2 regions of the Exiguobacterium sp. SH0S2 genome follow, and region 2 is predicted to be linked to the other one. Evidence: a T-box and tRNA genes for the amino acid it is inferred to sense, from the RefSeq annotation. Region 2 holds a T-box; the other holds one or more tRNA genes.
What was found. The T-box of region 2 lies ahead of EVJ21_RS03725 (valine--tRNA ligase). A T-box ahead of a tRNA ligase gene usually reads a tRNA of that ligase, here a tRNA-Val.
Positions count from the first base shown of each region.

Region 1: it has a tRNA-Val gene. The T-box ahead of EVJ21_RS03725 (valine--tRNA ligase) is inferred to sense a tRNA for this amino acid. The anticodon was not compared.

Region 1 covers NZ_SJVB01000005.1:127,603-133,960, forward strand. The annotation lists gene EVJ21_RS12905 (pyrroline-5-carboxylate reductase family protein) at 1-212, shown strand, start outside; gene EVJ21_RS12910 (FeoA family protein) at 398-634, shown strand; gene feoB (ferrous iron transport protein B) at 631-2,607, shown strand; gene EVJ21_RS12920 (FeoB-associated Cys-rich membrane protein) at 2,623-2,838, shown strand; gene EVJ21_RS12925 (DUF554 domain-containing protein) at 2,864-3,568, opposite strand; tRNA gene EVJ21_RS12930 (tRNA-Val) at 3,727-3,799, opposite strand; gene EVJ21_RS12935 (GNAT family N-acetyltransferase) at 3,886-4,443, opposite strand; gene EVJ21_RS12940 (DMT family transporter) at 4,511-4,825, opposite strand; gene EVJ21_RS12945 (DMT family transporter) at 4,822-5,151, opposite strand; gene EVJ21_RS12950 (TetR/AcrR family transcriptional regulator) at 5,163-5,741, opposite strand; gene EVJ21_RS12955 (alpha/beta hydrolase) at 5,869-6,358, shown strand, end outside.
Region 2 covers NZ_SJVB01000001.1:725,148-731,505, reverse strand. The annotation lists gene hemC (hydroxymethylbilane synthase) at 1-594, shown strand, start outside; gene EVJ21_RS03740 (uroporphyrinogen-III synthase) at 587-1,252, shown strand; gene hemB (porphobilinogen synthase) at 1,249-2,229, shown strand; gene hemL (glutamate-1-semialdehyde 2,1-aminomutase) at 2,226-3,530, shown strand; T-box leader at 3,578-3,798, shown strand; gene EVJ21_RS03725 (valine--tRNA ligase) at 3,854-6,358, shown strand, end outside.

The sequences.
Region 1 (6,358 bases), on a different contig from region 2:
CTCAAGCGATGAAAGGATCAGCCGAGTTATTGTTGCATGAGACACGTCCGACCGACGAGCTGATCGCAGACGTCGCCGCACCTGATGGACCGACCGACCGCGGTGTCGGCGTGCTCCGCTCACGTGACTTGTCTGACGTGATGTCGTCCGCGCTCCGCGAGAGCGCGAAAGAAAATCATGATCCTATCGACGCAACGATTGAAAGAACGTAAGTACTTGAACCGCCCGATGCAAGCCGGATTTTATTCCGACTTACATCGGGCGGTTTTTTTAATTCTCGCACTACTATTTTTTAGAAGTCATAAAATCCACAAATAATCCTGCTTCCCGATAGTAAAGAACGTGTTATGCTACCAAATGAGAAGAATTATCATTTGACTAAAATGGAGAGATCTTAATGAGTTCATTACTTGCTATGCCGCTACATCAACCAGTGCTCATATCCGATTTAACGAGAATTGATGACCGCTTGCGGCGTCGCATGATCGCCTTAGGATTTTATGAAGGTTGCTCCGTCCGAATCAAGCGCCGGGCCATCTTTTCCGGACCGCTCACGATTGAACAAATCGAACATCAACAAATGATTGCCATCCGTCGCTGTGACGCTGAACAGATTGGGGTGATAGTCCCATGACACAACGGATTGCCTTAATCGGAAACCCGAACACCGGAAAAACGTCTCTATTTAACCGCTTGACCGGCTCCTTCGCCCACGTCGGTAACTGGGCAGGTGTCACGATCGAACAGAAAATCGGGGAGCTGCATGGAAACATCGGACAGTTGATCGACTTGCCCGGTGTCTATGATTTAGACCCGCTATCGGCTGACGAAGCAATCGTCTCGCGATTCCTGTTGCAGGAACCGTTCGATGGGATGATCAATATCATCGATGCCTCGCAGTTCGAACGTAACTTACAATTAACGCTCCAATTGCTCGAAATGGGCCGTCCGCTTCAAATCGGTCTGAACATGGTCGATGTCGCCAAAGGACGGGGCATCCACATCAATTTAGAGCGCTTGAAAGAACGTTTGGACGCGGACGTGTTTCCGATCACAGCGCGCACAGGCGCCGGCTGTGAAGTCCTCCTGTCCTCCCTGCGAACGACCCCTCGCGAACCTTTCGTACTCGATTACGGGGAAGAGACCGAACAGGCGATTCAACAAATTCTTGAAGCGACGGGACTGAGTGAGCGCGATCGCTGGATCGCCATTCAATACTTGGCCGGAAATCGTGTCATTTCAGAACAGCTCGAATCGTCGACGCCAACCGTCAATGAAATTCGTAAAGCGTTAGAAGTGAAACTCGGACGCTTCGCCCACGCCCACATTACAGAACGCAGACGCGACTGGACGAAAGACGTTCGCCATCACGTTGTCGATCAGCAAGGCGCACAACAAGCCACGGTCACCGACCGCATCGATGCCGTCGTGACACATCCGATCTGGGGCTTACCCATTTTCTTTACAGTACTTTACGCCTTGTTCCACATCACGTTCAACTGGATCGGTGCCCCGTTGTCCGATCTGTTGGATGGATTTCTGTCGGGTCCGGTCACGTCCGGAACGAGCTCGTTGTTACAAATGCTCGGGACCTCTTCTTTCATCCAGGCGTTGCTGATTGATGGGGTGATTGCCGGTGTCGGCGGTGTCCTCGTCTTCGTCCCTCAGATTTTCGTGCTCTTTTTCTTTATCTCGTTTTTAGAGGACTCTGGCTATATGGCGCGTATCGCCATTGTCATGGACCGATTCATGCAACTCGTCGGACTGAACGGGAAAAGTTTCATTCCGATGATCATTGGATTTGGTTGTAACGTCCCAGGTATTATGGCGGCACGGACGGTCGAGGAAGAGCGGGAGCGGCTCGTCACGATTTTTATTTCGCCGTTCATGTCGTGCTCGGCGCGTCTACCGATTTATGCCGTCTTCGCTGCCAGTTTTTTCGCATCAAACCAAGCGCTCGTCGTCTTATCGCTCTATATGCTCGGGATCGTCCTGGCGTTGATTGCCGCGAAAATATTCACGTCCGTATTGGCGGCGGAAGATCGAAACAGCCTCTTTATCGTCGAACAGCCTCCATATCGTGTCCCCCAAGGGTTGACGCTTTGGCGTAGCACGTGGCAAAAAGCGAAAGGGTTCGTCCGAAAAGCAGGTACGTTCATCTTTGGCGGTTCCGTCTTCATTTGGTTACTCGCCTATTCCGGTCCAGCCGGAATGGACGTCCCGATGAATGAGAGTTTTCTCGCTATGGTCGGCGGGGTCGTTGCGACGTTGTTGGTTCCACTCGGTTTCGGGACGTGGCAGGCCGGTGCTTCGCTCATCACAGGTTTTTTGGCGAAAGAAGTCGTCGTATCGACGATGGCGATCATTTATGCGGTCAGCGAATCTGACTTGTCTGCTTCGTTGCTTCCCGTGTTTACGCCGTTGAGCGCATATAGCTTCATGGCGTTCGTCCTCTTGTACGTCCCTTGTCTAGCGACCGTCGCCGTCATTCGGCGCGAGGTGGGAAGTGCCAAGTTGACATGGGTCGCTAGCCTTTATGGGCTTGGTGTTGCGTACGTCGTATCACTGATGATCTATCAAATCGGTCGTCTGTTCGGATTGTCTTAACAAGGAGGAAATCATATGTTCTTATTTGATTTACTGATCGGTCTTGCCGTATTCGGGTACGCCGCTTATTCGCTCCATCGCTACACCCGTAAAGCAAAAGCCGGTAAATGCGCCACGTGCGAAATCGCACCGACTTGTACGACATCCTGTGACGCCGCAGACTGGGATCAAATCATTGCGGAAGCACTACATCCTGATCAACCAGTCACGGCCCACAAAAAAACGGACTAGCGCATTTTTTTCGCTAGTCCGTTTTTCATTGGAAGATATGTAACGTGGTGACAATGATCGCGACCATCAAAATACCGGGCAGCAAGTTGGCGACACGAATCCGGGTGATCCCGACCAGGTTCAACCCGATGGCGACGATCATGACGCCGCCGGTCGCCGTCATCTCCAAAATAAAGTCATCCATGAGCGACTCCGGAATAAACTTCATGATCTGGATGGCGAGCAACGCGATCGCTCCTTGGTACAACAAGACCGGTACGGCCGAGAACATGACGCCGATGCCGAGCGTCGAACTGAGCACAAGCGCCGTGAAACCGTCAATCAACCCTTTTGTATAGAGGACGTCATGGTCCCCGCGCAGGCCGCTGTCGAGCGCCCCGATGACGGCCATCGCCCCGATTACAAAGATGAGCGTCGCCGTGATGAAGCCTTCCGCGATGCTCGACTTACTTTTTCCACCGAGACGCCGTTCCAACTGATAGCCGATCTCGTTCAACTTCTCGTCGAGCTTCCACCATTCGCCAAGTGCGGCTCCGATAACGAGACTGCCGATGACGATTAAAAAGTTCTCACTCTTCATGCCCATCTGCACGCCAAGCACGACGACGGCGAGACCGATGGCAGCCGTGACCGTCTCTTTCATCCGCTCGGGGATTCGGTGAAACAACAACCCGAGTAATGTGCCGACCACGATCAAGGCCGCATTGACGATTGTTCCGGTTAATACCATCGTATAATTCCCCGTTTCTGTATGTATTGAGAGGAATATACCAACTGTTTATGTGGGCTGTCAATTAAAAGAATACACAAAAAAAGCCACTTCTCGTAAGAAGTGGCTGCGCGGAAACCCACGTTCCTATGGGTTTCGCATCGGGTTTGGCACCCAAGTGATTCTGACTGGGCTCGAACCAGCGACCTCTACCCTGTCAAGGTAGCGCTCTCCCAGCTGAGCTACAGAATCAGGTCGTGTCCTCTCTTTAGGACACTATTAATATATCAAGAAACTAATGCCTTGGCAACTGTTTTTTAAAACTTTTTTTATTTTTTTCACCGCGTCATTTCTTCCCGCTTCATGTGACGGCATAGACGTTCCAAATCGCCGGCATACACGGACACAATCATGCCTCCGTGTTCGGTGTCACGGTCCCAATGCAATCCGTTCGCTTTCGCGACTCGTTGTGACGGCACGTTGTCCGGGTGAATGAGCGAGATGATGTCTTTCTCGCCTTCCTCGAACGCATGCCGCATGAGACGCGCGGCCGCTTCCCGGCCGTAGCCCATGTGCCAGTGCTTTGGTGCCAGCCAATAACCGACCTCGAGCTCGATGTTGCCATCAAGTTCATGCAAGAGCGTCCCGGCATGGCCGATCGGCTCATCGCTGTGATGTGTCATCAGTTTGAGGAGTCCGGTCTGTCGGCCCGTTGTATAGCGGACCAATTGTCTCTCGAACCATTCGATTGTCTGTTCATCCGTATATGGCTTGCCGTCCGGACTGATGAAACGCATCACTCGCGGATCTTGGAGTAGCGATTTTACGAAATAGAAATCGGAGATCGTGTAATGTTCAAGCCGTAGACGTTCTGATTGCAACTCGACAAGATTCATCTTTCCCGCCCCTTTCGTTCACAGTCTGAACTATTCGATTCCCGTTTTCATCTCGTTTCAATCCTATTCACGCCACGACTTTCAATCCGATAACGCTCCCGATAATGAGAATTAAAAAGAAGATACGCCAGCGATCCCTCGACTCGTTCAAGTACAACATACCGAGAATCACTCCACCCGCCGCGCCGATCCCGACCCAAATCGAGTAAGCGAGTCCGAGCGGCAGCGTCTCGAGGGAACGTGACAACAAATAAAAACTTAGTGCGAACGTCGTGATCGAAAGAAGCGACCATTTTAAAATCTGATAGCCTTTTGATTTTCCCATGAAGAAAACAGCAAGCATCTCAGCGAGCCCAGCCCCGATTAAAAATGTCCAACTCATGCCGACTCACCTCCTGTCACTTGCTTCAAACCGACCACCCCGATGAGGAGCGTCGCGATAAACAACAGCTTCATTCCCGTCATCGTCTCATCAAACAAAATATTTCCAACGATGACCGTCCCGACAGCACCGATACCCGTAAAAACGGCGTACCCGGTGCCAGCTGGCAACACACGGAACGACATCGCCAACAAGCCAAAACTGACAATCAATAACACGATGGTCACGACGGTCGGTCCTAACACGGTAAACCCGTTCGACAATTTCATCGTCGTCGCCCAAACAATTTCAAGAAGTCCGGCGAGCACGAGCCACAACCAAGCCATTTGTTCCTTTTTCATGTCCACCCGACTCCTCTCTTGAAAATTTTAAATGCTGCATGCTGTCGTTGCGCTCGATTCGTTGCAAACGAAAAGAGTGAAAGCAACGCCCCGTCCAAAAAACAATAGTACGCGTCATATACGTCGTCGAGCGATTGTTCCGGTAAATCGCCACGCTCCATCGCCAAACGGAATTGCTCTTTCTCAAACGCCTGGAGCTCGGTCTCGACCGACCCAATCGTCGTCTCGATGAAGACGCGCAGCTCAGGAGGCGGTACGAGCAGCATTCGCTTCGTCAACATCCACGTCTCTTCTTCTTCGAAGAAATGAATCAGCGCTTCAACGATTGTCTCGATCCGTTCGAGCGGTGCCGCATCATTTGACGCGTCCCGCGCTTGTGACCAAGCTCCCTGGTAACGCTCGGCCATCTGTTCGACGACTTGTTTGAACAGCTGTTCTTTTCCGTCGATGTGCGCATATAAAGACGCCTTCTTAATCCCGACATCTTCGGCGAGCGCCGCCAAAGATAATCCTTCATATCCTTCAAGCGCGAACCGGCGTCTGGCAGCTTGTTCAATGCGCTGTTTCGTGGTCATATGCGATCTACCCCTTTCATCTCCCCTTACTTTACCTAACGAACGGTAGGTAGTCAAATTTCCGGATTGAGTTTTTGTACGGACAACGCCAAAATGAGAAGAGATTGTCAGAGGAAGGAATGATTGTATGATCGAACAGTTTAGTTTCACCTTGCCGACCGAGACGATGCGCGGCCGAAAACGAATCGTCCGCGTCTACCGTCCCGACTTCGCTCGTACCGACGAGGCGTTGCCCGTGCTCTATATGCATGACGGCCAAAACGTCTTCGATGGCAAGACCGCGACAATCGGGGAAGGTTGGGCGATTGACCGCCATCTCGACGATTTGCAACTGCCGCTCATGGTCGTCGCCATCGCGAGTGCCCCCGATTGGCTCGACCGATACGATGAGTACTCATTTTATGAAGACGAGATGCTTTACAAGCGCATCGGGCCTGAACTCGCTAAGACCCGGCCGACACTCGGCGGCAAGGGGCGCCTCTATGCCGACTGGCTCATGCAGGAGCTGAAGCCGTGGATTGACGCACGCTATGCGACCGATCCGGATGACGTCGGCGTGATGGGCAGTTCGATGGGCGGCGTCATCTCGCTCTACATGATGGCGACGTATCCGGCAA
Region 2 (6,358 bases):
GAGGACGGCTACACGCTCGAGACGCTACCGCAAGGCGCGGTCATCGGGACGAGCTCGCTCCGTCGCGGTGCACAGATGCTCGCAGCCCGTCCGGACTTCGAGATTCAGTGGATTCGCGGCAACATCGACACGCGCTTGAAAAAACTCGATACCGAGAACTTCAACGCCATCTTGCTCGCGAAAGCGGGACTTGAGCGCATGGGTTGGACCGACCGCGTCAAGTTCGAAGCGCTCGACGCCGACATGATGGTACCGGCCGTCGGACAAGGTGTACTCGCGATCGAGAGCCGGAAAGACGACGCCGAAGTGACGCAGATTTTACAGCTCCTTCACGATGACGTGACGGCGAAAGCTGCGACGGCGGAGCGGACGTTCTTGAAGGCGATCGAAGGCAGCTGCCACGTACCGGTCGGCGGCTACGCGACGGTTGACGGGGACACGGTCACGCTCACCGGCTTGATCGCCTCGGTCGACGGCAAAGACGTGCTCCGTGTGACGAAAACGTCAACGGACGAAGTCGCGCTCGGTCAAGACGTCGCTGACGACTTGCTCGGACGTGGCGGACGCGAGATCCTCGCCTCGGTCAATGTGTGACGTCTGGTACACAGGGACAAAACGACTGACCGCTTCGCAACGGGCCTTGCTCGACGCGAGCGGTCTTTCCGTTCATCACGTCCCGATGATCGAGACACGGCTGACCGGGAAACCAACGCCAACTGATTCGTTCGACTGGCTCGTCGTCACGAGTCAAACCGCTGTCCCAGCGCTTCAAGACGTTCCTCGGGACGTTCAAGTCGCTGCCGTCGGCGAGAAGACGCGGGACGCGCTCGAGGCAGAAGGATTCACCGTTTCGCTCATGCCGGAGACGTATACGGGCGAGGCGTTGTTCCGCGAGTTGGCGAACGTCGTCGGTGAGGATGACGTCGTCTTGTTCGCCCGTGGGGATTTGGCGAACACCGAGCATATGCGACAATTGCCGCATGTGTACGACTGGGTCGTCTATGAGACGGTCGAGAAAGCACTCACGGCCGATCAAGCGGCCGCGCTCGAACATGTCGAGGCGCTACTCGTGCTCAGCCCATCCGCGGTCCACGCGCTCACACCATACCTCGAGCGGTTCCACGGCACGTGGTATGCCATCGGCGAAGTGACCGAGCGGGCCGTCCGAGAAGTGTCGACGTTACCGGTCCGAGTGCCTGAGTGTTATACTATGGATGCATTAATACAGTGTGTAGGGGGAGATTTTTCATGAACCAATTCGACCGTCACCGTCGTCTGCGCTCGTCGAAGTCGATGCGTGCACTCGTACGTGAAAACCATGTTCGGAAAGAAGATTTGATTTATCCGCTCTTCGTCGTCGAAGGGACAAATATTAAACGCGAAGTCAGCTCGATGCCTGGCGTCTTCAACTTCTCGCTCGATCGTCTCGAAGACGAGATCCGTGAGCTCGTCGACCTCGGGCTCGAGTCCGTTCTCTTGTTCGGTGTACCTGAGCATAAAGACCCGGAAGGCACGGAAGCGTACCACGACCACGGCATCGTCCAAGAAGCGATCCGCAAAGTGAAAGAGTGGGCACCACAGCTCACGGTCATCGCCGACACGTGCCTCTGTGAATATACGTCGACGGGCCACTGTGGCATCGTGAAGAACGGTGACGTCGATAACGACGCGTCACTGCCGCTTCACGTCCAGACGGCGATCACGCAAGCGCAAGCGGGCGCAGACATCATCGCGCCGAGCTCGATGATGGACGGCTTCGTCGCCGCCATCCGCGAAGGGCTCGACCAAAACGGTTACAGCCACATCCCAATCATGAGCTACGGCGTCAAATACGCATCAGCGTACTACGGACCGTTCCGTGACGCAGCGCAGTCGGCGCCTGGTGAAGGCGACCGCAAAGGCTATCAGATGGACCCGGCCAACCGCCGCGAGGCGTTCCGGGAATCACAGTCGGACGTCGAGCAAGGTGCCGACTTTATGATCGTTAAACCGGCGCTCGCGTTCATGGACATCATCCGCGACATGCGCGACTCGCTCGATATGCCGATCGTGGCGTATAACGTAAGCGGGGAGTACGCGATGATTAAAGCGGCGTCGATGAACGACTGGATCGATGAACAACGTATCGTCATGGAGACGATGGTCGGTTTCAAACGGGCCGGTGCCGATTTGATCGTCACGTATTTCGCAAAAGACGTCTGTCGCTATTTGGAAGGAGAATTCGCATGACATACAAACAAACTCGCTCAGAAGCAGCGTTCAAACAAGCGCTCCCACTCATGCCGGGCGGGGTCAACAGCCCGGTCCGTGCCTATAAATCGGTCGGGATGACGCCGATCTTCGCCGAACGCGGTGAAGGTTCACGTGTCTACGACATCGACGGCAACGAGTACATCGACTACGTCCTCTCATGGGGACCACTCATTCTCGGTCACCGCGACCCGGTCGTCATGAAAGCGATTCAAGATCAGGCTGAAAAAGGCTGGACGTTCGGGACACCGACGGAGCTCGAGACGAAGATGGCCGAGCTCGTCATCGACCGCGTCCCATCGATCGAGATGGTCCGCATGGTCAACTCCGGTACGGAAGCGACGATGGCGGCTCTCCGCCTCGCACGCGGCTATACGGGCAAGACGAAGATCTTGAAGTTTGAAGGCTGCTACCACGGCCACGGGGACTCGCTCCTCATCAAGGCCGGATCAGGTGTCGCGACACTCGGTCTCCCGGACTCACCAGGCGTCCCGAAAGACTTGGCGAGCCACACGCTCACCGTCCCATACAACGACCTCGACGCGCTTCGCATCGCGTTCGAGAAGCACGGCGACGACATCGCCGGCGTCATCGTCGAGCCGGCTGCCGGCAACATGGGCTTCGTCCCGCCGCAGCCAGGATTCCTCGAAGGACTGCGTGAGATCACGGAACAAAACGGCGCACTCCTCATCTTTGACGAGGTCATGACCGGCTTCCGCGTCGGCTACAATTGCGCCCAAGGTTACTTTGGCGTGACGCCTGATCTTACGTGCCTCGGCAAAGTCATCGGCGGCGGCCTTCCGGTCGGCGCTTACGGCGGCAAACGGGAGATCATGGAACACATCGCACCGCAAGGGCCAATCTACCAAGCAGGGACGCTTTCAGGCAACCCGCTCGCGATGATCGCCGGCTACACGACGCTGTCGCAACTCAAGCCTGAGCACTACGAGGAGTTCGAGCGCAAAGCCGACCGCCTCGCGGCAGGTTTCACGGCAGCGGCCGAGAAATATAACATCCCGCACGACACGAACCGGGCCGGCTCGATGTTCGGCTTCTTCTTCACGAACGAGAAAGTGACGAACTTCGAGAAGGCGAAAACGTCGAACCTCGACATGTTCCGCTCGTACTATCAGAAGATGGCGGCGCGTGGCGTGTTCTTGCCACCGTCACAGTTCGAAGGCTTGTTCTTGTCGACTGTGCATACGGACGAGGATATCGACGTGACGCTCGCCGCGGTCGATGCGACGTTCAAAGAGCTGCAACAAGAGTTTTCACTGTAATCTTGACTGAAACGTCTTCAATCGCTACAATTGTTTAACAGATACGTTTAAAAGCTATGATGAGGAATAGTACGCAACAACACTCCTTTCTAGAGACGCGGCCGCACGGTGCAAGGTCGCGAGGGAAGTGTGCGGAAGTCGCCTCGGAGCTGACCTTGTGAATCAAGTAGGAAGGTCCGGTCCATCGACCGTTATTCGATTTTGAGGGCGCCACGTGTTGGCGAACTAAGGTGGTACCGCGGAAGATACGGCTTCTTTCGTCCTTAGCGTTAAGGACGAGAGTAGCCGTTTTTTGTGTAGACAGATAGAGGAGGATTGGCACAATGACCAACGAAACAAACGAAATCAGCATGCCGACGAAGTACGACCCGAGTGCGACGGAAGCGAAATGGTACGACTATTGGATGGAGAACAACGTGTTCAAGGCGGACGAGGACGACTCGAAACAGCCTTACACGATCGTCATCCCGCCACCGAACGTCACAGGGAAACTTCACCTCGGACACGCGTGGGATACGACGCTCCAAGATCTACTCACGCGCTTGAAGCGCATGCAAGGCTATGACGTCCTCTGGCTCCCAGGGATGGACCACGCCGGTATCGCGACACAGGCAAAAGTTGAACAGAAGCTCCGTGAGGACGGCATCATGCGTTACGACCTCGGACGCGAGAAGTTCCTCGAGAAGACGTGGGAATGGAAAGACGAGTACGCCGACACAATCCGTGCCCAGTGGTCAAAACTCGGCCTCGGCCTCGACTACTCGCGTGAACGGTTCACACTCGACGCGGGACTCTCGAAAGCGGTCCAGGAAGTCTTCGTCCGCTTGTATGAAAAAGGCTTGATCTACCGCGGCGAATATATCGTCAACTGGGACCCGGCACAAAAGACGGCCGTCTCCGACATCGAAGTCATCTACCAAGAAGTCGAAGGCGCGTTCTACCATATGAAATATCCGCTCGCTGATGGCTCAGGTCACATCGAGATCGCGACGACGCGCCCAGAGACGATGCTCGGCGATACGGCCGTCGCCGTCAACCCGAAAGACGAGCGCTACGCGCACCTCGTCGGTAAGACGATCATGCTCCCGGTCATGAACCGTGAGATCCCGATCGTCGCGGACGATTACGTCGACGTCGAGTTCGGTACCGGTTGCGTGAAGATCACGCCGGCGCACGACCCTAACGACTTTGAGATCGGTAACCGTCACGAGCTTCCGCGTATCCTCGTCATGGACGAGTCGGGGACGATGAACGAGAATGCTGGCAAGTACGAAGGGCTCGACCGCTTCGACTGCCGCAAGCAGCTCGTCAAAGACTTAGAAGCAGATGGCACGCTCGTCAAAATCGAGCCGCATACGCACTCGGTCGGTCACTCGGAACGTTCAGGCGCGGTCATCGAGCCGTACTTGTCGAAGCAATGGTTCGTCGATATGGAGCCACTCGCCAAAGCGGCGCTCGCAGCGCAAGGCAACGACGAGACGAAAGTCAACTTCGTCCCAGAGCGGTTCGAAGGCACGTACCTCCGCTGGATGGAAAACATCCGTGACTGGTGCATCAGCCGTCAACTTTGGTGGGGCCACCGCATCCCGGCTTGGTACCATAACGAGACAGGCGAAGTGTATGTAGGCAAAGAAGCGCCGGCTGACATTGAGAACTGGCATCAAGACGAAGACGTGCTCGACACGTGGTTCTCGTCAGCGCTCTGGCCGTTCTCGACGATGGGCTGGCCGGACACGGATTCAGCAGACTTCAAACGCTACTTCCCGACGAGCGCGCTCGTCACGGGTTACGACATCATCTTCTTCTGGGTATCGCGGATGATCTTCCAATCGCTCGAATTCACGGGCAAGCAGCCGTTCAACGACGTGCTCATCCACGGTCTGATCCGTGACTCGGAAGGCCGCAAGATGTCGAAATCGCTCGGTAACGGCGTCGACCCGATGGAAGTCATCGACCAGTACGGTGCCGACTCGCTCCGCTGGTTCCTGCTCACGGGCTCGACACCAGGGAACGACCTGCGCTTCTACTGGGAGAAGATCGAATCGACATGGAACTTCGCGAACAAGATTTGGAACGCGAGCCGCTTCGCCCTCATGAACATGGACGGGATGAAGTTTGAAGACATCGACCTCTCAGGTGAGAAGACGCTCGCCGACAAGTGGATCTTGACGCGCTTGAACGACACGGTCGACCAAGTGACACGCCTCGTCGACAAGTACGAGTTCGGTGAAGCCGGTCGTTACTTGTACAACTTCATCTGGGAAGAGTTCTGTAACTGGTACATCGAGATGGCGAAACTCACGCTCTACGGTGAGGACGAAGCGGCGAAAGCGACGACACGTTCGGTGCTCGCGCATACGCTCGATTCGATCATGCGTCTCATGCATCCGTTCATGCCGTTCTTGACAGAAGAAATTTGGCAGCACTTGCCGCACGAAGGCGACTCGATCGTCCGTGCGAGCTATCCGACGCGCCGTGACGACCTCCACTATGCGGAGTCGGTACCGGCGTTCGAAGCGGTCATGAACGTCATCCGTTCAGTCCGTAACATCCGTTCGGAAGTGAACGCACCGATGTCGAAACCGATCCAACTGTTCATCGCGACGAGTGACGACACGACACAAGGCTACTTGAGCGAGAACGAAGCGACGATCGGCAAGTTCACGAACGCGACAGAACTCGAAATCGGTCGTGGCTTGACGGCACCGGACAAGTCGATGTCAGCGATCATGACGGGCGCGGAGCTGTTCATCCCGCTTGCCGACCTCATCAACTTCGAGGAAGAGATCGCCCGTCTTGAAAAAGAAGTGACGAAGTACGAGAAAGAA